4 regions of the Streptomyces sp. NPDC091287 genome follow, and region 1 is predicted to be linked to each of the others. Evidence: riboswitches for the same ligand, from Rfam matches in the RefSeq annotation. Region 1 holds a riboswitch; each other region holds the start of a gene.
The links. Region 1 has a riboswitch for cyclic di-AMP ahead of ACIQRW_RS06375 (M23 family metallopeptidase). Riboswitches for the same ligand answer to the same signal wherever they lie in the genome.
Positions count from the first base shown of each region.

Region 2: linked by a shared signal. The riboswitch ahead of ACIQRW_RS34975 (NlpC/P60 family protein) and the one ahead of ACIQRW_RS06375 (M23 family metallopeptidase) in region 1 are both predicted to bind cyclic di-AMP.
Region 3: linked by a shared signal. The riboswitch ahead of ACIQRW_RS30215 (C40 family peptidase) and the one ahead of ACIQRW_RS06375 (M23 family metallopeptidase) in region 1 are both predicted to bind cyclic di-AMP.
Region 4: linked by a shared signal. The riboswitch ahead of ACIQRW_RS16255 (transglycosylase family protein) and the one ahead of ACIQRW_RS06375 (M23 family metallopeptidase) in region 1 are both predicted to bind cyclic di-AMP.

Region 1 covers NZ_JBIVUV010000003.1:382,647-388,242, forward strand. The annotation lists gene ACIQRW_RS06360 (GNAT family N-acetyltransferase) at 1-1,268, opposite strand, end outside; gene ACIQRW_RS06365 (HPr family phosphocarrier protein) at 1,441-1,722, shown strand; gene ACIQRW_RS06370 (GntR family transcriptional regulator) at 1,882-2,589, opposite strand; gene ACIQRW_RS06375 (M23 family metallopeptidase) at 2,767-3,582, opposite strand; cyclic di-AMP (ydaO/yuaA leader) riboswitch at 3,596-3,763, opposite strand; gene ACIQRW_RS06380 (M16 family metallopeptidase) at 3,987-5,357, opposite strand; gene ACIQRW_RS06385 (M16 family metallopeptidase) at 5,384-5,596, opposite strand, start outside.
Region 2 covers NZ_JBIVUV010000027.1:57,439-63,034, reverse strand. The annotation lists gene ACIQRW_RS34990 (GNAT family N-acetyltransferase) at 1-150, opposite strand, end outside; gene ACIQRW_RS34985 (NlpC/P60 family protein) at 193-1,272, opposite strand; gene ACIQRW_RS34980 (hypothetical protein) at 1,519-1,872, shown strand; gene ACIQRW_RS34975 (NlpC/P60 family protein) at 1,983-3,191, opposite strand; cyclic di-AMP (ydaO/yuaA leader) riboswitch at 3,190-3,356, opposite strand; gene pcrA (DNA helicase PcrA) at 3,638-5,596, shown strand, end outside.
Region 3 covers NZ_JBIVUV010000020.1:90,592-96,187, forward strand. The annotation lists gene ACIQRW_RS30185 (8-amino-7-oxononanoate synthase) at 1-157, shown strand, start outside; gene ACIQRW_RS30190 (DUF397 domain-containing protein) at 150-401, opposite strand; gene ACIQRW_RS30195 (helix-turn-helix domain-containing protein) at 411-1,265, opposite strand; gene ACIQRW_RS30200 (ATP-binding protein) at 1,501-1,932, shown strand; gene ACIQRW_RS30205 (LysR family transcriptional regulator) at 1,945-2,868, opposite strand; gene ACIQRW_RS30210 (LysE family translocator) at 2,942-3,601, shown strand; gene ACIQRW_RS30215 (C40 family peptidase) at 3,681-4,151, opposite strand; cyclic di-AMP (ydaO/yuaA leader) riboswitch at 4,155-4,340, opposite strand; gene ACIQRW_RS30220 (hypothetical protein) at 4,694-4,999, opposite strand; gene ACIQRW_RS30225 (ATP-dependent Clp protease proteolytic subunit) at 5,037-5,596, opposite strand, start outside.
Region 4 covers NZ_JBIVUV010000008.1:284,401-289,996, reverse strand. The annotation lists gene ACIQRW_RS16275 (exopolyphosphatase) at 1-694, opposite strand, end outside; gene ACIQRW_RS16270 (DUF501 domain-containing protein) at 691-1,233, opposite strand; gene ACIQRW_RS16265 (septum formation initiator family protein) at 1,299-1,781, opposite strand; gene eno (phosphopyruvate hydratase) at 1,875-3,182, opposite strand; gene ACIQRW_RS16255 (transglycosylase family protein) at 3,478-4,182, opposite strand; cyclic di-AMP (ydaO/yuaA leader) riboswitch at 4,188-4,319, opposite strand; gene ACIQRW_RS16250 (transglycosylase family protein) at 4,660-5,596, opposite strand, start outside.

The DNA of each region.
Region 1 (5,596 bases):
AGCAGGGCGACGTCGGTGTCCTGGTCCTCGAAGGAGTACTGGAGGAAGTCGTTGCCGGAGACGTCGGCCCGGTTGCCGGCCGAGATGAAGGAGGACAGGCCCGCGCCGCGCCGGTGGAGGCCGGACAGCAGGGCGATGCCGATCGCGCCGGACTGGGTGAACAGGCCGATCCGGCCCCGGGCGGGCGACTCGGGGGCGAGCGAGGCGTTCAGCCGGACGGACTCGGCGGTGTTGATGATGCCGAAGGCGTTCGGGCCGATGATCCGCATGCCGTACGAGCGGGCCTGGCGGACCAGCTCGCGCTGGAGTTCGCGGCCCTCGGCGCCCCGCTCGGCGTATCCGGCGGAGAGGACGACCAGTCCCTGGACTCCCTGCTCCCCGCAGTCGGCGACGGCTTCGGGGACCCGGTGGGCGGGGACGGCGATGACCGCGAGGTCGACCTGCTCGTCGATCTCGCCGACCGAGCGGTGGGCGGGGACGTCGTCGAGGGTGGTCATGCCCTCGTCGAAGGCGCGGTTCACCGCGTACGTGCGACCGGTGTAGCCGGAGGCGAGGAGGTTGCGCAGGACGGTGCGGCCCACGCCGCCGGGGGTGCGGCCGGTGCCGATGACCGCGACGGAGCCGGGGGCGAGCAGACGCTGCACCGAGCGGGCCTCGGCGCGCTGTTCGCGGCCGCGCTGGACGGCGAGGGACTTCTCGGTGGGTTCGAGGTCGAGGGTGAGGTGGACGGAGCCGTCCTCGAAGCTGCGGCGCTGGGTGTAGCCGCCGTCCCGGAACACCTTGATCATCTTGTTGTTGGCGGGGAGCACCTCGGCGGCGAAGCGGCGGATACCGCGCTCCCGGGCGACGGCGGCGATGTGTTCGAGCAGCGCCGAGGCGACGCCGCGGCCCTGGTGGGCGTCCTGGACGAGGAAGGCGACCTCGGCCTCGTCGGCGGGGGCGGAGGCGGGGCGGCCCTGGTCGTTGATGCGGTCGTAGCGGACCGTTCCGATGAACTCGCCGCCGATCGTGACGGCCAGTCCCACCCGGTCGACGTAGTCGTGATGGGTGAAGCGGTGCACGTCCCGGTCGGATAGGCGCGGATACGGGGCGAAGAACCGGTAGTACTTCGACTCGTCGGACACCTGCTCGTAGAAGCTGACCAGTCGCTCGGCGTCGTCCGTGGTGATCGGCCTGATGCGCGCGGTGCCACCGTCGCGGAGCACCACGTCCGCTTCCCAGTGGTCGGGGTACGCGTGATGCGGACTCTGCTCCGGCGTGGGCTCCATGGGCAAAGCCTACGGCGGGGACCCCGGTCGCGGAGAGATCGGTGTCCGGGCAGTCTGAGGAGGCCCGGACCGGGGCAGCCGGAGCACAGCACCGGACAGGAGGCCGGGCACAGCACCACGCACTGCATGAGAGACTGGTCTAGACAACCGTTGATATGTGAAGGGCAGAACCATGGCTGAGCGCCGCGTAAACGTCGGTTGGGCCGAGGGCCTGCACGCCCGCCCCGCTTCCATCTTCGTCCGTGCCGCCACGGCTTCCGGCGTCCCCGTGACGATCGCCAAGTCCGACGGCAACCCGGTGAACGCCGCCTCCATGCTCGCCGTGCTCGGTCTGGGCGCGCAGGGTGGCGAGGAGATCGTGCTCGCGTCCGACGCGGACGACGCCGAGGCCGCTCTGGACCGGCTCGCGAAGCTGGTCGCCGAGGGCCTGGAAGAACTCCCCGAGACCGTCTGACCCGACGCGAACCGGCCCGGCCGGATTCGACAGGTGCGAGAGCCGTGACCCCTTCGAGGGATCACGGCTCTTTCGCTTTCGGGAAAGAGCCGTGCATCGACAATTCGGGCAGCACAAACAATGCCCCGCAATTACTTCTCTTTGTATACGGCTCTTCCGTTAATTGCGGACGCCCGCGATGTTTACGTCGTGTTGCGAAGTGCTCACACGGGGAACGGGCGCGGTGCGCCGCCCCGGCGGTTGCGGGCGGCGCAGCCGGTGGGCCCCGGTGGCGCGTTCCGCGTACTGGGCGGTCAGCGCCCTCGCCCGCTCCGCGTCGCCGCGCGCCACGGCGTCCACGATCGCGCCGCGCTCGGCCCAGGAGTCGACCGGGCGGGCCGGCTGCTCGACCGCGTACATCCAGGCGATCTTGTGGCGGAGCTGGGTGAGCAGGGCGATGAGGCCGGGGCTGCCGGAGGCCTGGGCGAGGGTCTCGTGAAACCAGCCGGCCAGCGAGCGCAGATCCTCGCCCTCGCCCCGGCGGGCCCGCTCCTGGCCCAGTCTGACCAGGCCCCGGAGCACCTTCAGGTGGGCTTCCGTGCGGCGCTGGGCCGCGCGGGCCGCGCCCAGTGGCTCCAGAAGCATCCGCACCTCCAGGAGATCGGCCGCCTCCTGCGCGGTGGGCTCGGCGACACAGGCGCCCGCATGTCTGCGGGTGACCACGAAGCCCTCGGACTCCAGCGTGCGCAGGGCCTCGCGGACCGGGACGCGGGAGACCCCGTAGCGGCGGGCCAGCAACTCCTCGGTGAGGCGGCTGCCCCGCTCGTAGACACCGGAGACGATGTCGTCACGGATTGCCGTGCATACCGAATGCGCGGGAATGCGCATGTCCGAACCTCCGCCTTGATCCCCGCGAAACGCGGCCGCCCGACGTCTGTTCCGTGACTCTATTGCAATCTGCCGGAATTTCCGATGGCAGGCCACAATCCATGGATATCTTCGGGCCGGAATTGCCGAAGGCCCCGGCGGGTGCCGGGGCCTTCGGACGGGGTCGCGCGGGACGAATCAGACGTTCAGTCCGTGGGAGCGCAGGTAGCCGACGGGGTCCATGTCGCTGCCGTAGTCGGGGCTGGTCCGGGCCTCGAAGTGCAGGTGCGGGCCGGTGGAGTTGCCGGTGGAGCCGGAGAGGCCGATCTGCTGGCCGGAGGAGACGCTCTGGCCGACGGAGACGCCGATCGAGGAGAGGTGTCCGTACTGGGTGTACGTGCCGTCCGTCATCCGGAGCACGATGTTGTTGCCGTAGGCGCCGCCCCAGCCGGCCTCGACGACCGTGCCGGCGCCGACGGCGACGACGGAGCTGCCGGAGGCGGCCTGGAAGTCCACGCCGGAGTGGCTGCCGGAGGACCAGAGCGAACCACCGGTGTTGTAGCCGGTGGTGACGTGGGAGCCGGCGACCGGGAGGTGGAAGGCGTTCAGGCGGGCGCGCTCGGCGGCGCGTGCGGCGCGGGCCTTCTCCTCACGGACCTCCTTGGCACGGGCCTCGGCCTTGCGCTCGGCCTCCGCCTTCGCCTTGGCCTTGGCTGCCTTCTCGCGGGCCTCCGCGGCGGCCTTGGCCTTCGCCTTCGCGATCGCGTCGGCCTGCTGCTTCTGGGCGTGGGCCTGCGCGTCTATCTGCTCGGCGAGAGTGGCGTCGAGGGCGACGGCCTGGGTGAGGCCGGTGTCGGCGACCTGGGCGGCCTCGGTGTCCGCGGCCAGGGCCGGGGAGGCCAGCGAGCCGAGGACTCCGGTGGTGGCCAGAGCCGCGATGCCGGCGGCCTGGGCGCTCCGGCGCGTGAGGCGGCTCGGGGCACGGTGCTTCCCGGTGGCACGGGTGAACGCCATGGAGGGGCTGATCCTTTCCTTCCTTCTCGCCTACCGGGTTAGCTGACGGGTTCGGAGCAGGAAGGTCTCCTACGGATCCCCGCACCGGTTTCGCGGCACGGACCTCCGATTCACCCCAGGGACTGCGTGGGTCCCCGGCTCCCCAGGCTCGCGCCTGACGGGGACTCGGCGATGACTGCCCGGCGCCGCGGCTGCGGCATACGGGTGGCGGACAGCCGAGCCGACGCTAGGCGGGGCGACTTCCCATCGCCAAACGGACAAGGGGATTTGTCGCACATCCCACAGGGCAGACAGGCAACCTCTCCCCCAAAAGGGGATGGAATGGATTAATCGACCCAAAAGGGAGGACCCCGACGAATATGCGTTCGTCGGGGTCCTGTTCGCGGCGGTGTGCCACACGTGCGTCAGCCGGTGACGACCGACACCTCTCCGATGCCGAGGGCCTTCACGGGCTCCTCGATCCGCGCGGCGTCCCCCACGAGGACCGTGACCAGCCGGTCGACCGGGAAGGCGCTGACCACGGCGGCGGTCGCCTCCACGGTGCCCGTCTCGGCGAGCCGGGCGTAGAGGTGGGCCTGGTAGTCGTCGGGGAGGTGCTGCTCGACCTGGTCGGCCAGCGTGCTCGCGACGGAGGCGGCGGTCTCGAACTTCAGCGGGGCGACGCCCACCAGGTTCTGTACGGCCGTCTCGCGCTCGGCGTCGGTCAGCCCCTCGGCGGCCAGCGTCCGCAGGACCTTCCAGAGGTCGTCCAGCGCCGGTCCCGTGGACTCCGTGTCCACCGAGCCGCTGATCGCGAGCATGGCCGCGCCGCCCGAATCGGGGCCGCTGGAGCGCAGCACCTGGGCGAAGGCCCGCACCCCGTAGGTGTAGCCCTTCTCCTCACGCAGCACCCGGTCCAGCCGGGAGGTGAGGGTGCCGCCCAGGCAGTACGTGCCGAGCACCTGGGCGGGCCACACGCGCTCGTGCCGGTCGGCGCCGATGCGGCCGATCAGCAGCTGGGTCTGGACCGCGCCGGGCCGGTCCACGATCACGACGCGGCCGGTGTCGTTCGCGGTGATGGGCGGCACCGGGCGGGCCTGACCGGCGTTGCCCGACCAGTCGCCGAGGGTCTCCGCCAGCAGCGCGTCCAGGTCGATACCGGTCAGGTCTCCGACGATCACGGCCGTCGCGGTGGACGGCCGGACGTGGGCGTCGAAGAAGGCGCGCACGGCGGTCTCGTCGATCCGCCGGACCGTCTCCTCGGTGCCCAGGCGCGGGCGGGACATCCGGGCGGTGGCCGGGAACAGCTCCTTGGAGAGCTGCTTGGCGGCGCGCCGGGACGGGTTGGCATGCTCGTGCGGGATCTCGTCGAGGCGGTTGCCGACGAGGCGCTCGATCTCGCTCCCGTCGAACGCCGGGGCCCGCAGCGCCTCGGCGACCAGCCCGAGGGCCTTGGCCAGCCGGGAGACCGGGACCTCCAGGGAGACCCGGACGCCGGGGTGGTCGGCGTGCGCGTCGAGCGTGGCACCGCAGCGCTCCAGCTCGGCGGCGAACTCCTCGGCGCTGTGCTTGTCGGTGCCCTCCGAGAGCGCCCGCGACATGATCGTGGCCACGCCGTCCAGGCCCTCGGGCTCGGCCTCCAGCGGCGCGTCCAGGAAGATCTCCACCGCGACGACCTGCTGGCCGGGGCGGTGGCAGCGCAGCACGGTCAGCCCGTTGGGCAGGGCGCCGCGCTCGGGCGCCGGGAAGGCCCAGGGGCGGGCCGTGCCGGGCGTGGGCTGCGGGTGGTACTCCATGGCTACTCCAGTCACGGCGGCGTCGCTCACTTGTCCGCCCCCTCGTGCGCGTCGGTGCCCTCGGTGCCTGCCGTGCCCTCGTCGGACTCGTCGGCCTCGTCGGCCGGCTCGATGGGCTCGTACACCAGCACCGCCCGGTTGTCGGGGCGCAGGGTCGCCTCGGCCGCCGCGCGCACCTCCTCCGCGGTGACGTCCAGGACGCGGCCCACGGCGCTCAGGGCGAGCTGCGGGTCACCGAA
Region 2 (5,596 bases), on a different contig from region 1:
CGCGTCCCGGTCGGGGATGGCGTAGTTGGCGTACTTCAGTTCCCAGCCCGGGTTGTGCCGGACGGTGAACGGGCCCACCCGGTAGTGGTCCGGGGAGCGCAGCGCGAGCGCCCGGGCGTAGTCCTGGACGGCGTTCGCCATCGACGTCATACGGGAGTTCCTTCGGCGGGAGATCGGGACCGGCGCGGCGGACTATGCCACCCGGGTCGCTCCGGCGAAAGGCATCTGATCGACGGGTGCGATGCGGACCGGCGCTCCGGGGCGCGGGGCGTGGATCATCTGGCCGCCGCCGATGTAGAGGCCGACATGGCTGATCCCGGAGTAGAAGAACACCAGGTCACCGGGGGCCAGTTCGGAGCGGGGGACCCGGGCTCCGGCGTTGATCTGGGTGTAGGTGGTGCGCGGCAGGCTCACGCCCGCCGCCTTCCAGGCCGCCTGGGTCAGGCCCGAGCAGTCGAAGCCGTTCGGGCCCGTCGCGCCCCAGACGTACGGCTTGCCGATCGCGCCGTACGCGAAATCGATGGCCTGGGCGGCGCGGGAGCCGGGGGCCGCGACCGGACCGCTGCGGACGGTCGAGCGGTCGGCGTGGGCCGGGCCGCCGGCGCCCCGGGCGTCGGCGGAGCGCTCGTGGGCGGCGCGCTCGTCGGCGGTCAGGGTGTCCAGCAGCCTGCGGGCGTCGGCCAGCTTGGTGCGGATCGCGGTGCGGTGTTCGCGCAGTTCGGCGCGGCGGGCGGCGAGGCGTTCGGTCTCCTGGTCGGCGCGTGCCTTGACGCGGGTGATCTGGGAGACCTGGCGCCGGATGCCGCGCAGGAGGCCGCTCTGCCGGTCGCCCGCCCGGTCGAGGTAGGAGGCGCGTTGCAGATAGGCGTCGGGGTCGGAGGAGAGCGCCAGTTGCAGGGCCGGGTCCAGGGTGCCGCTGCGGTACTGCGCGGTGGCCAGCGAACCGAGGGCGTGCCGGGCGGTGTTGAGGCGGGCGGTGCGACGCGCGGCCACGTCGGCCAGGGCGTCGACGGCGCGGGTGGCGTTGGCCGCCTTCTCCTTCGCCCCGTTGTACTTCTCGGTGGCGACCTCGGCGTCGTGGTACAGCCGGTCGACCTTCGCCTTGACCTGCGCGGCGGTGGGGGCCGGCTCGGTGGGGGCCGCGCCCGCCCCGGTGACCGATCCCGCGGTGGCGGCCCCGGCGAGTGCCAGGGTGGCGGCGGTGCGGGCAGCAGAGCCGGTGAGCGGGCGCTGCTTGGGTTTTCGGTGAGCTGACCTGCGGTGCGCTGCCACGGGGGCGGCATCCTTCCTGTCGGGTGCCCGTCGGGGGATACCGGCGGGTCCGTGAAGGACGCTAATCCCGGTGCCGGGAAAAGAGTCGCCATGACCGCTATTGCCCTGATGTGACGTTTCATCGGTCGTAGTTGATCACCGTTATGCCCACACATCAGGGCAATGCGGTCAATGCCGGAGGAAGCGCACAAGGAAGGTCTGCCTCACTGAAAGGAAAATCCTTGGCCCTGGCTAGGCTCCGGAGCCATGGACGTACTCATCAATGTCTTCGTCGCCCTGCACATCATCGGCATCGCCTCCCTGCTGGGCGGCTTCCTGACGCAGATGAAGGCCATGGGGGCGGGCACCGCGCGCTTCATCCCCGCCATGCTGCACGGCGCGCTGACCATGCTCGTCACCGGCATCGCCTTGGTCGGACTCAACCAGGCCGACGACCAGACCGTGAACAACGTCAAGATCGGCATCAAGCTCGCGCTGCTGGTCGTGATCCTCGCCCTCGTCTACGTCAAGCGGGACGACGAGATGGTGGACAAGGGCGCGTTCGCCGCGGTCGGCGGACTGACGGTCGCCAACATCTTCATCGCCACGGTCTGGACCTGAGTCCGCGCGGCGCGCCCGCGCCGGGCGGGGTGCCCGCTCCGGGCTGGGCACACGCTCCGGGCGGGGTGCCCGCTCCGGGCGGGACGCCCGCTCCGCGCTGGGCGCCTGCCCTACGCGGGGCGCACGCTTCCGTAGATCGGCATGTAGTAGATCGACTCCTCGCGCACGTTCGCACCCGGCTTCGGGGCGTGGATCATTATCCCGTCGCCCTTGTAGATGCCGACGTGGCTGATGTCGTCGTAGAAGAAGACCAGGTCCCCGGGGAGCAGATCGGACGTGGCGACCCGCGTCCCGACCTCCACCTGGTCCCAGGTCGTCCGGGGCAGGGTCACGCCCGCCTCCCGCCACGCCGCCTGCGTCAGCCCCGAGCAGTCGTAACTGGAGGGGCCCGACGCGCCCCACACGTACGGCTTCCCGATCTGGGCGCGGGCGAAGGCCAGGACCTTCTCCGCCTTGGCGGCGTAACCGCTGTCCGTACCGGTGCCGGTGCCGGTGCCGGAGCCCGGATCCGTTCCCGTACCGGAACCGGAGCCCGTGTCCGAACCGCCGCCGGACTCCTTCGCCGCCTCCTCGCGGGCCTTCTCCTCGGCCTCGGCCTTCTCCTTCGCCTCGGCGGCCTGCCGGGCGGCCAGCTTCGCCGCCTTCTCCTTCGCCTCGGCCTCCTTCTTGCGCTCCAGCTCCGCCAGCCGCGCCTTCTCCTCGGCGGTCAGCCTCGACAGCAGCCCCCGGGCCTCGGTGAGCTTGGTCTGCACGTCCTTCTTGCTGGAGGCGAGCGTGGCCTGCGTCTCGGTGAGGGTCTCCAGGCTCTTCACCGCCTCCGCGCGCTTCTTCGCCGCCGAGGCCTGCTGCGTACGGACCTCGTCGACGGCCTTCTGCTGCCGCTCCGTCGCCCGGTCCATCAGCCGGCTCTGGTCGAAGTACCCCTGCGGGTTGTCCGCCAGGAAGAACGTCGCTGCGGGCGCGATGCCCCCGTTGCGGTACTGGGCCGCCGCGTACGAGCCCAGCGCCCGGCGCGCCTCGTTGATCTTCTCGGCCCGCTTCGCCACGTCGGAGAGCAGCGTGTCGACCTTCGTCTGCTGGGACGCGGAGGCGGCCTTGGCCCGGTTGTACTCCTGGGTCGCGGTGCCCGCCTGCCGGTACAGGGCGTCGACCTTCTTCTGCACTTCCTCGATGGCGGGCTTCGGCTCCGCGGGCGCGGCCGTGGCGCTCTGCGTGGAGAGCAGCGTCACAGACGCCAGCGCGGCCGTCGTCAGCCCGACGGCGGGGGTGGTGGTGCGCACCTTCGTGCGCGGCTTGCGATGCGATGCCAAGACCGGCATCTCCTTCCGTGGACCGCCTACCGGGTTAGCTGTCGGGTTCGGACGGAACGGAAGGTTGTCCTACGGTCCGGATGCGAGGGCACGGACCGATTCACCCCGGTGTTGCGTGTGGGTCCCCGGTTCCGAACTGTCAGGGCGGCAGGACGGATTCGGCAGAGGTGCCCGTCAGGCGTGGTTCGCCTCAGGGAGGGTACGGGCCACCTGACCGAGCACGCTAGCCAACCGGCCCCGCCGCTGGGAAGGACGATGAGCGATATGCCCGATACATTTTCGTGACCTTTCCGGATCGGGGGGTCCGCACCCCCTCCGACCGGGCACTCCTTCACGGAACGTCGGCGTCCGGTCTCCGTGCGTACCCGGTACGGGCGTGTCGGCGGCGGGTAGCGGAGCCCGCTTCCCGCCTTCGGCGGAACCTTGTCAGTCCGGCCGCCTAGACTCGGGAGGCGATGAGCAGCCTCTTTGACGACAGTTTCCTGACCGGCCTCCAGCCCGCGGAGGACGGCCCCCCGCCGCCCCCCGAGGACCACGCGCCCGAAGCGGTGCCGGAGGAACTCTTCGAGGGCGTCTACGACGCGCCCCCGCCGCCCCGGGACGGGTATTACCGGGACGGGCACCCGCGCCCGGCGATCGACTCCGCCGCCCTGCTCGACGGGCTGAACACCGAGCAGCGCGCCGCCGTCGTGCACGCCGGGTCCCCGCTGCTCATCGTCGCCGGGGCCGGCTCCGGCAAGACCCGCGTCCTCACCCACCGCATCGCCCACCTGCTGGCCGAGCGCGGGACGCACCCCGGGCAGATCCTCGCGATCACCTTCACCAACAAGGCCGCGGGCGAGATGAAGGAGCGCGTCGAGCAGCTCGTCGGGCCCCGCGCCAACGCCATGTGGGTCATGACCTTCCACAGCGCGTGCGTCCGCATCCTGCGCCGTGAGTCGAAGAAGCTCGGCTTCACCTCGTCGTTCTCGATCTACGACGCCGCCGACTCCAAGCGACTGATGGCCCTGGTCTGCCGCGACCTCGACCTGGACCCGAAGCAGTTTCCGCCGAAGTCCTTCACCGCCAAGGTCTCCAACCTCAAGAACGAGCTCATCGACGAGGAGACCTTCGCGGGACAGGCCGCGGACGGCTTCGAAAAGACCCTCGCCCAGGCGTACGCGCTCTATCAGGCCCGCCTGCGCGAGGCCAACGCCCTGGACTTCGACGACATCATCATGACGACGGTCCACCTGCTCCAGGCCTTCCCGGACGTCGCCGAGCACTACCGCCGCCGCTTCCGCCACGTCCTCGTCGACGAGTACCAGGACACCAACCACGCCCAGTACACGCTGGTGCGGGAGCTGGTCGGCCCGGCCGGGGAGGCCGACGCACCCGCCGAGCTGTGCGTGGTGGGCGACGCGGACCAGTCGATCTACGCCTTCCGGGGCGCGACCATCCGCAACATCCTCCAGTTCGAGGAGGACTACCCGAGCGCGACGACGATTTTGCTGGAGCAGAACTACCGCTCCACGCAGACGATCCTCTCCGCCGCCAACGCCGTCATCGAGCGCAACGAGAGCCGCCGCCCCAAGAACCTCTGGACCAACGCCGGCAGCGGCGCCCGCATCACCGGCTACGTCGCCGACACCGAGCACGACGAGGCGCAGTTCGTCGCCGACGAGATCGACCGGCTGACCGACGCGGGCGACGCCAAGGCGGGCGATGTCGCCGTCTTCTACCGGACCAACGCCCAGTCCCGTGTCTTCGAAGAGATCTTCATCCGCGTCGGCCTGCCCTACAAGGTCGTCGGCGGTGTGCGCTTCTACGAGCGCAAGGAGGTCCGGGACGTCCTGGCCTACCTCCGGGTCCTCGCCAACCCCGAGGACACCGTTCCGCTGCGCCGCATCCTCAACGTCCCCAAGCGCGGTATCGGCGACCGCGCCGAAGCGATGATCGACGCCCTGTCGATGCGCGAGAAGATCTCCTTCCCGCAGGCACTGCGCCGCGTCGACGAGGCGTACGGCATGGCCGCCCGCTCGTCCAACGCCGTCAAGCGCTTCAACACGCTGATGGAGGAGCTGCGCACGATCGTCGAGTCCGGCGCCGGCCCCGCCGTCGTGCTGGAAGCGGTCCTGGAGCGCACGGGCTATCTCGCCGAGCTCCAGGCCTCCACCGACCCACAGGACGAGACCCGCATCGAGAACCTCCAGGAACTCGCCGCCGTCGCCCTCGAATTCGAGCAGGAGCGCGGCGACGAGGAGGGCGCGGGCACGCTCGCGGAGTTCCTGGAGAAGGTCGCGCTCGTCGCCGACTCCGACCAGATCCCCGACGAGGACGAGGACGGCTCCGGCGTCATCACGCTGATGACCCTGCACACGGCGAAGGGGCTGGAGTTCCCGGTCGTCTTCCTCACCGGCATGGAGGACGGCGTC
Region 3 (5,596 bases), on a different contig from region 1:
GATGGCGGTGGGCTGCTTCCGCCCACCGTCGGTACCGGACGGCGTCTCGCGGCTGCGGCTGACCGCGCGCGCCGACCTGACCGAGGAGCAGATCACGACCGCGGTGGCCACGGTCCTCGCCACCGCTCCCCGGCAGGTGGACGCTCCGGTCAGTTGAAGCGCCGTGGACGGGCCCCGTGCGGGCCGAGCCCGTCCACGAAGGTGGTCCAGGCCGCCGCGGAGAAGCGCAGCGGCGGCCGGCGCACGTCCTTGGAGTCGCGTACGGCGAGGAGTGCGCCGCCCAACAGGGCGGTCTCCACGCAGTTGTTCATCCCGGTCGAGCGGCTGCTGCGCCGCCACCGCGGGGTGGGCGGCGCGGTGGACGACGGTGTTGCGGCGGACAGTGCGAGACGGTCTGACATGGCGGCCCCTCAGCTGCGTCTGATCTCGGTGATGAGGTCCAGCGAGCGTTCTGGTGAGAGCGCGTGTGCCTGCAAGGAACGGAAGGCCGAGCTGTACGCGTCGAGGTCTTCTTTCCGCTCCAGGTAGAGGCTACTCGTCAAGTGGTCAAGAACGACCACATCCAGATCAGAAATGTTCGGAAAAGAGAAAATAACGAAAGGTCCGGTGAGGCCGACGTATCCGCCGACCGAGAACGGCAGCAACTGCAGTTGCACATGCGGAAGTTGGGCAACCTGGATCAGATGTTGCAGCTGGTCCCTCATCACCTGCGGCCCACCCACCTCGCGGCGGAGCACCGCCTCGTCCAGCACGGCGGTGAAGCGCAGCGGCGGACTCGCGCGCAGCACCCGCTGGCGGGTCAGCCGGACCTCGACCAGCGAGTCGAGCCGGCCGTCCGGTAAGCCGTCCAGCGAGGCGCGGGTCACGGCACGTGCGTATCCGGCGGTCTGGAGCAGCCCCGGCACCACCGAGGTCTCCAGCGTCCGGACCGTGCTGGCCTGCGACTCCAGGCTGATGAAGTCCCGGTACTGCGGCGGGATCAGCCCGCGGTAGGCATGCCACCAGCCCGAACCGCCGCCGCCCGCCGACCCCGCGAGGACTTCGAGCAGGCAACGCAACTGGGTGTCGCGCACCGCGTAGACGTCCAGCAGCCGTGACACGTCGGCGGGCGTCACCCCGCTCGCGCCCGTCTCGATGCGGCTCACCTTCGACTGGTGCCAGCCGAGCAGCCGCGCCGCGTCCCGGCTGGTCAGCCCGGAGGCGTGGCGCAGACTCCGCAGCTCCTCACCGAGCTTGCGGCGTCGGACGACGGGGCCGTGCAGCATGCCGGTCTCCTTCTGCTGTCGGGAAGGGCCGGTCCGTCACCGGGGCCGGCCCGCAGAGGGGTCAGTGTGCCGCCCGTCCACGCCGTACGGGTCCCGAATTCACCGCTTCGAGCGACAGATATATGCATATCTTGGCCGAACGTCGTTACAGGGAGCTGCATCAATGGCAATCTGGCGCGAAGCACAATCCTGGCCGGCCGCCGGTCGGCCAGGGCGGGAAAGGGACGGCGTCGCCATGGCAGACCATCAGGAAGCAACCGTCACGCTGCCGACCGATCCGGTCTCGGTCTCGTCGGCCCGCAGACATGTGGCCAGGACCCTGGCCCAATGGGGGCTGCCCGACGACACCGAGTTCGCCGACACCATCCGGCTGATCATCTCGGAGCTGGCCACCAACGCCGTCCAGCACACGTTCGGCCAGTCGCCCACCTTCACCGTGGATCTGCGCCTCGAACGCGACGAGGAGCTGTATCTCGGCGTCACGGACAGTCACCCCCGCTGGCCCCAGCGGCTGCCCGCCGCCGTCCGGCAGGACAACGGCCGGGGCATGGTCATCATTCGGGCCCTGGCCAAGGAGCGTGGCGGGCGGCTCCAGGTGACCCCGACCGCCGAGGGCGGCAAGACGGTCTGGATCGCCCTCCCCTGGGTCGTCCCGATCCAGGGCTGACCCCGGTGAGGCTCATCGCGCGGGGGCCGTGCTCCCACGGCCGAAGCCGCTGCGCAGCAGCGCGAGCAGCGTCGCCGCCGCCGCGGTCGACCGGTCGCCCCGGTGCACGACCGAGATGGTCCGGCGGAACGAGGCGGGCTCCAGCCGCCGGACCGACAGCGGGGCCGAGGACATTGAGGCGACCATCTCCGGCACCACCGCCACCCCGAGCCCCGCGCTGACCAGCGCGCACACCAGCGCGTACCCGGGCGACTCGCAGACCACCGCCGGTGTCGCCCCGGCCTCGGCGAGCGCGTTCTCGACCCCGCGCCGGGGCGGATGGGTGGGCGCGCTGCTGATCAGCGGCCGCCCCGCCAGCTCGCCGACCGGCAGCCGCCCGGTGCCCTCGGAGAGCCGGTGGCCCACCGAGGCGACCAGCACCAGCTCCTCGACCAGCAGGGGTTCGACGAGAACGCCCGCCGACGGGGGCTCGGCCGCCGCCGGTTCGTAGGCGTGGGTCAGGGCGAGATCCACCTCGCCCGCGACCACTGCGGCGATGCCGCCCGGCGGTTCGTATTCGGCGACGGCCAGCTCGACCTCCGGATGGGCCCGCCGGAACGCGCTCAGGACCGGCGGCAGCAGATGGATCCCGGCCGTCGTGAACGTCCCCACCCGCAGCCTGCCGCCCGAGAGCCCGGCCAGCTGAGCCAGCTCGTGCCGCGCCTGGTCCAGCTCGTCCAGGACTCGCCGGGCCCGGCCCGCCAGCAGCTCGCCCGCCGCCGTCAGCCGCGCCCCGCGGTGGTGGCGCACGAGCAGTGCCGCCCCGGCCTCCCGCTCCAGTTTGGCCAGCTGCTGGGAGAGCGCGGGTGCGGTGTAGCCGAGGCGGGCGGCGGCCCGGGTGATCGATCCGGCCTCCGCGACCGCCACGAGTGCCGCGAGCCGTGTCGGGTCGTACATGAAAGCGTTCCTTTAGGCAGACCCAGAAGATTGCAAATACATGCTAAAGGCTCCGCCGGTCCAAGGTGGACCCATGGACGCACAACTGATCGCCTTCACCGGGGTCGCCGCCGGAATGGTCGCACTGCCCGGCGCCGACTTCACCGTCGTCGTACGCAACGCCCTGGCCTCGCGCATCGCGGGCCTGGCCACCGCGTTCGGCGTCGCCGGAGGGCTGCTGGTGCACACCGCGCTCGCGGTCGCCGGACTCGCCGCGGTGCTGGTGACCATGCCGGTGCTCTTCCGTACCGTCCAGCTGCTCGGCGGCGCGTACGTGCTCTACCTCGGGATCAGCGCGCTGTACGCGATCCGCCGCCGGCCCTCGCAGGACAGCTCCGGCTCACCCTCCGGTACGCGGGAGGACGAGCCGGGGCGGCCCGTGACCGGGGAGTTCGGACGCGCGCTGCGTCAGGGGTTCCTGACCAACGCGCTCAACCCGAAGGCCCCGGTCCTCTTCCTCAGCCTGCTCCCGCAGTTCGTGCCCCACGGTCAGCCGCCGCTGCCCAGGACCCTGCTGCTCGCGGCCCTGGTGGTGGCGCTGGCGCTGATCTGGTTCCCGGCCGTCGCCCTGCTCGTGGACCGGCTGGGCCGGTGGCTGCGCCGCCCGCGTACCGCCCGCGCCATCGAGGGCGGCAGCGGTGTGGCGCTCACCGGTCTGGGACTGGCGCTGGTCACCGGCCCCCTGCTGCGCTGAGGGCGCGGGCGGTATGCGGGCGGCCCCGAGGAGGGGCCGGGCCGGGCCGCCCGCACGGAAAGAGCGTCCGGTCGGTGGGTCAGCGGACCCGTCCGTACCAGACGCTCTTGGACCAGATTTTGGCCAGTCTCACCACGTCCCCCGATTTGGGGGAGTGCCAGATCTTCCCGGCCCCGGCGTAGATGCCCACGTGGTAGACGCTGCGACCCGAATGGAAGAAGACGAGGTCGCCGCGTTTGCGCTGCGACTTCCCGATGTGGCGGGTCTTGTTGTACTGCTGCTGTGCCGTGCGGGGAAGCTTCTTGCCGGCCTTCTTGAACGAATAGACCGTCAGCCCCGAACAGTCGAAGCGGCTGGGACCGGCCGCTCCGTACTTGTAGGGAGCCCCCTTCTTCGACGCGGCGACCTTCAGGGCCTTCGTCGAGTGGGTGGCGGCCTCGGCATCGTTCACCAGACCGGGCGCCAGCATCGTGGACGTCACAGCCAGGGTGAGTACCGAGGCCGTACCGACCCGGGCGAACAGAGACGGGACATGAACCTGCGCAGACATGCGCAACCCTTCGTCAGCCGCCTGTGAAGGATGACCTGTCGGGTTCGGGCTGGCGAAGTTGCCCGGCCGCTGTCGCGGCTTCACCCCGAGGGCTTCCCGGTCTCCCGGGCGGCCCGTTGTGCTCGGGTCCTCCACTCCTGCCGATCCACTCCTGTCGACCAGTCATCCGGGCGGCGGCAGGACTCGGCGTCCGCCCGGACCGCCCCGCCGCGGTGGCGGGGGCTTGTCGTCCCAGGGATCTTGACTCACTCGATGCCGGAATTCCGAGCTGAAACAGCGGTTTGTGAGTCTCCTCACCACTGATCCATTCGGGTGGACAGGTCGGATTCGCGCTCGCCCGCGAGCCGGGCGCACACCCTCGTACCAGCGACGAAAGGGGGCATTTCGAGTACGGACCGCGCATCGAACGCAAGTTGAGCCGTCGCTCGGGCGGGTGATCGCCTACGCCGAACGAGCGAGACGAATCGGTCCCCCGACCGGGCGTGTCGTGCGCGGGACCGACCGGCCCGCTCCCGTAGCGCGCTTCCCGTGCGCGGGGCCGGTCAGTTCACGGGCGGCGGCACCGCGACCCGGCCCGCCCGGCGCTCCCCGTCCAGGACGCGCAGGGCCCGCGCCAGGGTGGCGGCGTGGATCCGCGACTCGCCGCGCTCGTGCATCAGGGCCAGGGCGTCGCGCAGCGCGGCCGCCCGGGAGGCCAGGGCCTGGGCGGCCCGCAGCGCGCTGTAGGTGTCGCTGCCACGGGCCGGGTTGATCCGGCCCACCTGGTCGAGCACGGCCAGATAGCAGTCGACGAACTCGCCCTCGGCCCGGGTCAGCGCGGGCAGGGGCGGGAACTGGGGTGGCTCCATCGGCGTTTCACCTCGCGTCGTACGGCGGCCGGGAGAGTCAGCGGTTCTCCATGACGTGGTCGACCAGCCCGTAGGCGAGGGCGGCCTTGGCGTCGAGGATGGTGTCGCGCTCGATGTCGGCGGTGATCTGCTCCGCGGTCCGGCCCGTGTCCCGGACCAGCATGGCCGCGAACATCTCGCGGGTGCGCACCAGTTCGCGCGCGTGGATCTCCAGGTCGGACGGCTGGCCCCGCATCGGTTCCTCCATGGCGGGCTGCTGAATGACTACCCGCGCGCCGGGCAGCGCATGTCGGCGCCCCTTCGCCCCGGCCGCCAGCAGGGCCGCCGCGTAGGAGCCCGCCTGCCCCAGACAGAAGGTCTCCACCTCGCAGGTCAGGAACCGCATCGTGTCGTAGACCGCCGCCATCGCCTGGAACGTGCCGCCGGGGGAGTTGATGTAGAGCGACAGGGGCCGGTCCGGATCGGCGTGCTCCAGATACATGAACTGGGCGATGAGGTCGCTCGCGGCGATGTCGTCGACCGGGCTCCCGAGGAAGACGATCCGCTCGGACAGCAGCTTGGAGTACGGGTCCAGCGTCCGGGTTCCGGTCGCGGTGC
Region 4 (5,596 bases), on a different contig from region 1:
GCAGTTCCAGCGCGATTCCGGCGACCGTCGTGACGGTGCCCGCCAGACCGACGAGGGTGCCGGCCCCCTTGAGCTCCACGGTCTGCTCGGCGAGGTCGAGCGCGGCGTCGACGTCCGCGCGGATCGCCGCGGCCCGCTCGTGGCTGGGCGGGTCCATGACGGTCCCGTCCACGACCAGATGACGCTCCGTCATCCGTACGCAGCCGATGTCCACGGACCGGGCCGCCTCCACCCGGTCCGAACCGAGGACGAACTCCGTGGAGCCGCCGCCGATGTCGACGACCAGATACGGCTTCTCCAGGTGGTCGCTGCCCGCCAGCTCCTTGGTGGCCCCGTCGAAGGAGAGCTGCGCCTCCTGGTCGCCGGTGATCACCTCGGGCTCGACGCCGAGGATGTCCCGGACCCCGGCCACGAAGTCGGCGCTGTTCTCGGCGTCGCGGGAGGCGGAGGTGGCGACGAAGCGGATCCGTGTCGCACCCAGCTCCTCGATGGCCGCCGCGTACTCGCGGCAGGCGGCGAACGTCCGCTCCAGCGCCTCGGGGGCGAGCCGGCCGGTCCTGTCCACGCCCTGGCCGAGGCGGACGATCGTCATGCGCCGGTCCAGCTCGGTGAAGGAGCCGGTGGCGGGGTCCACGTCGGCGACGAGGAGCCGGATGGAGTTCGTACCGCAGTCGACGGCGGCAACCCGGGTCATGCGTCCCGCCCCTCGGCGGCCCCGTCGCAGGGCGTGACGCAGGGGCCCTTGGCCCACCACTCGGGCAGCATCGCGATGGCCTCGTCGCCCAGCGGGTTCACCCCGGGGCCGGCGGCCAGCGAGTGGCCGACCAGGACGTGCAGGCACTTCACCCGGTCCGGCATGCCGCCCGCGCTCGGGAAGCCCTCCAGGACCTCGATGGCGTCGCGACGGGTGATGTAGTCCTCGTGCGCGGCCCGGTAGGCGTCGGCCAGCTCAGGATCGGTCTCCAGACGGGCCGTCATCTCCTTCATGACCCCGTTGGCCTCCAGCGTGCCGATCGCCGAGGCCGCCCGGGGGCAGGTCAGGTAGTACGTCGTGGGGAACGGCGTGCCGTCCTCCAGACGGGGCTGGGTCTCCACCACGTCCGGGTTGCCGCACGGGCAGCGGTGCGCGATGGCGCGCAGACCGCGCGGCGGGCGGCCGAGCTGCTGCTCGAACGCGGCGATGTCCGCGTCGGTGGGCTTGGTGGACTCGGTCTGCGGAGGGGGCGTTTCCATGCCTGCCTTGGTTCTGCTCGGAAGCTCGTAGAGGTGGACGTACGGAGGGACGTACGGGGTCGGTGTCAGTCGCGGTCGTCGTTACGGTCGGCGCTGTCCACGCCGTCCCAGAGGTTCGAGTGCCACGGCCGGTCGCTCGCGCCCGACTCGCCGCGGCGGTCCCGGGCCGCGTCGGGGTCGGCCACGGTGTAGCCGGTCTCCCCGGGGAGGACGTAGTGGAGGTGCTGGCGGGCCAGCCGCATGATGTAGGCGTCGTCCTGGAGCCGCGCCTTCTCGTCCCGCAGCTCCTCGGTGCGCCGCTCCGCCTGCTGCGAGAGCCGCTCCTGCTCGGCGATCTCGTCGCGCTGGGAGACGTACTGCCGCATCGGGTAGGCGAGCGCCACCACCAGGGAGCAGACCACCAGCGCCAGGAACGCGGCCCGGCCGGTGAGCCGGGAGCGGCGGGCCTGCCGGCGGTTCTGGGATCGGTACACGCGGGCCGCGGTCTGCTCGCCGAGCAGCCGCAGTCTGGTCGCGGTGGAGAACCGGTCGCGATCCTTCCCGGCCATGTCTCCCGCCTCCCCATCACACACGTCCGTCCCCGCACACGGTACGGGACCGGGTGCGGGGACGGGCGGAGGCTACCGTCTTGACGCTACGGGTCAGCCCTTGAAGCGCGGGAAGGCGGAACGGCCCGCGTACACCGCGGCGTCGTCGAGGATCTCCTCGATGCGCAGCAGCTGGTTGTACTTGGCGACGCGGTCCGAGCGGGCCGGGGCGCCGGTCTTGATCTGGCCGCAGTTCACGGCGACGGCGAGGTCGGCGATGGTGACGTCCTCGGTCTCGCCGGAGCGGTGCGACATCATGCACTTGAAGCCGTTGCGCTGGGCCAGCTCGACGGCGTCCAGGGTCTCGGTCAGCGAACCGATCTGGTTGACCTTCACGAGCAGGGCGTTGGCGGAGCCCTCCTCGATGCCGCGGGCCAGACGCTCGGGGTTGGTGACGAAGAGGTCGTCGCCGACGATCTGCACCTTGGCGCCGATGCGGTCGGTGATGACCTTCCAGCCGGCCCAGTCGTCCTCGTACAGCGGGTCCTCGATGGAGACCAGCGGGTACGCGGAGACGAGCTCCTCGTAGTACTCGGTCATCTCGGCGGCCGAGCGGGACTTGCCCTCGAACTCGTAGACGCCGTCCTTGTAGAACTCGGACGCGGCGACGTCGAGCGCGAGCGCGATGTCGCGGCCCGGGACGTAACCGGCCTCCTTGATGGCCTCGACGATGAGGTCCAGGGCGGCGCGGTTGGACTCCAGGTTCGGGGCGAAGCCGCCCTCGTCGCCGAGTCCGGTGGACAGGCCCTTGGTCTTGAGGACCTTCTTCAGCGTGTGGTAGACCTCCGCGCCCCAGCGCAGGGCCTCGGAGAAGGACTCCGCGCCGATCGGGGCGATCATGAACTCCTGGACGTCCACGTTGGAGTCGGCGTGCGAGCCGCCGTTCAGGATGTTCATCATCGGAACGGGCAGCAGGTGCGCGTTCGGGCCGCCGAGGTAGCGGAAGAGCGGCAGGTCGGACGCCTCGGAGGCGGCGTGCGCGACGGCCAGCGAGACGCCGAGGATGGCGTTCGCGCCGAGCGAGGCCTTGTTCTCGGTGGCGTCGAGGTCGAACATCGCCTGGTCGATGAGGCGCTGCTCGGTGGCGTCGTACCCGACGAGCTCCGGGCCGATCTGCTCGATGACGGCGAGGACGGCCTTCTCGACGCCCTTGCCCATGTAGCGGTTGGGGTCACCGTCGCGAAGCTCGATGGCCTCGAACGCACCGGTGGAGGCACCGGACGGAACAGCAGCACGGCCCGTGCTGCCGTCGTCGAGGCCAACCTCGACCTCGACCGTGGGGTTGCCCCGGGAGTCGAGGATTTCCCTGGCTACGACGACGTCGATGGACGGCACGAGGCATCTCCTTCTGGGATCTGACATTGGTTGTGCAGGGTCACTGTGGCCTTGCGGCACGAGCCTATCGGGCCCGGCCGCTCCGGTCGGCCGACCGCCCGCCTCCTGGGACGAAAAAGGACCCAAGGACCTGCATCACGGGACAAAACTCTAGAAATCTACTGAGTGGTAATAACAAGAGGTGAACGCATGCGGGCCATCGGCGCCCGCCGCTCACGAAGAACCCGGCCCGGCGCGCTGGGGGGATGAGCGCGCCGGGCCGGGAAGCCGTGCGAGGAGAAGTGCCGCCGGACGCTTCTCCTCCGGGGAGGAGAGACGGCGGTTACTTCAGGTGGAGCTGCTGACCCGGGAAGATCAGGTCCGCGTCCTTGACGATGTCGTCGTTGAGCTTGAAGAGCTTGCTCCAGCCGCCCTTGACGCCCTCCGCCTCGGCGATGGTGCTCAGGGTGTCGCCGGCCTTGACCTTGTACTCGCCGTCGCCCTTCTGGACCTTCTCGCCGGTCGGGGTGGTGACGGTCTTCTTGCTCTCGGCCTTGGGGGCCTCGCGCTGCTCGGAGCGCGTGGTGGGCTGCTCGGCCTGACGCTCGGGCTGCGCCTGCTCGGGCTTGCTCTCGCCGGAGCCCGAGCCGGTGTTCACGCCCGGGTCCACACCGTCGTTGGTGAGGCCGCCGGCGCCGGCGCAGGCCCAGGCGCCCGGGCCCTGGAGGTCGAGGAGCTTCTCGGCGGCGGCGATCTGCTGGTCCTTGGAGGCCAGGTCGGCACGGGAGGCGTACTGCGTACCGCCGGCGGCGGCCCAGCTGGACTGCGAGAACTGCAGTCCGCCGTAGTAGCCGTTGCCGGTGTTGATGGACCAGTTGCCGCCGGACTCGCACTGGGCGACGGCGTCCCAGGTCTCGACGGAGGCGGCGGAAGCGTTGGTCGCGCCCATCAGCGGGACGGCGATGGCGGCACCGGTGACACCCGCGAGGGTGGCGATACGGGTGGCCTTGGACGGGCGGCGGTGCTTGCCCTTGCTGTTCAGCAGCATGGAACGAATCTCCTCACCGACGCCTACGAGGTGAGCTGTCGGGTTCGGGCTGATGAGTTGCCCGGTCGCGCGGTGCTGCTCGCGACTTCACCCCTAGCCGGCCCCGTACGTCCTCGTCGGTTCGACGAGGCGTCCGGACCCGGCGGCTTACCTGGGTCCCCCGCTCCTGCCTACGGCGCTTACGCGTCTGTTCCCTTCGACCGACGGCAGGATTCGGCGTGACGGTCGACGGGGCCCGCGGTGCGAGCGGTTCCGACCGTAAACACAGGCAACCCCGACATTCAAAGATGGACATAGGGGGCAATCAACCCGAACTCACCTTGGTCGGCGGGGTGTTTCCGCAGGTGGGGGGCGATTCGCCCGGACCAGCCGGACGAGACGCGCCAGTTGAAGCAAAGAGACCCATGTCTCACTTACGCAAAAGTGGACATAGGTCTCTTAACTGCCTCGATTTTCGGGGTGTTTTCCCGAATTCGATCAGTTGGTGGCGGGCGCCCCGGCGGGCGTCTCGGCACCCTCCGGCGCGGCCGGGTCCGCGCTCTTGCCCGCACCCCGGTCCGCGCCCTCGCCCGCGCCACGGTCCAGGCCCAGGTCCAGGTTCTGGCCGGGCAGGATCAGGTCCGGGTCGGAGCCCAGGAGGCCCTTGTTCGTCTCGTACAGGCCGGTCCAACCGCCGGGGATCTCCTGGGCGTCGGCGATCGCCCAGAGGTTGTCCCCGGGCCGCACCGTGTAGCCGCCGGCGGTCGCCGCGCCACCGTCCCGCGCGTCGCCTTCGCCGCGCGAGGCGTGCCGACCGGACTCACGGGGGCCGTCCTGCCGGCCCGCGTCGGCCTCCTCGGGCGCGGGGGTGCCCCGGTGCTTGCCTCCCTGGCCGCCCTCACCCGTCGAGGCGTCGGGGGCGGTGGAGGGGTCCGAGGCGTCGGGGGCGTCGGAGGCGGGCGGGGCGGAGGGCGTCACCGAGGAGTCGGGAGCCTCGCTCCCCTTCTCCGCGTCACCCGTACCACCCTTGTCCGCCTCATCACCCTTCTCACCCTTGCCGGATTCACCCGGTTCGCCGGTTGCGTCCGCTTCGTCGGTCGGGGTGGAGGTCGGGTCGGCCGAGGGGTCCGCCGAGGGATCGGCGGACGGGTCGGCGGAGGGGTCCGCGGACGGCGAGGTGCCCGGGTCGACGCCCGGCAGACTGCCGTCCACCGCGAGGCCGGAGATCACCGCACAGCTGGGCCACGCCTTCGAACCCTGGTCGTCCAGGACCTTCTCGGCCACCGAGATCTGCTGCGAGCGGCTGGCGAGGTCGGCGCGGGGCGCGAACGCCGTGCCGCCGTACGCCGACCAGGTCTCCTGCGAGAACTGGAGCCCGCCGTAGTAGCCGTTGCCGAGATCGGCGCTCCACATGCCGCCGCTCTCGCACTCCGCG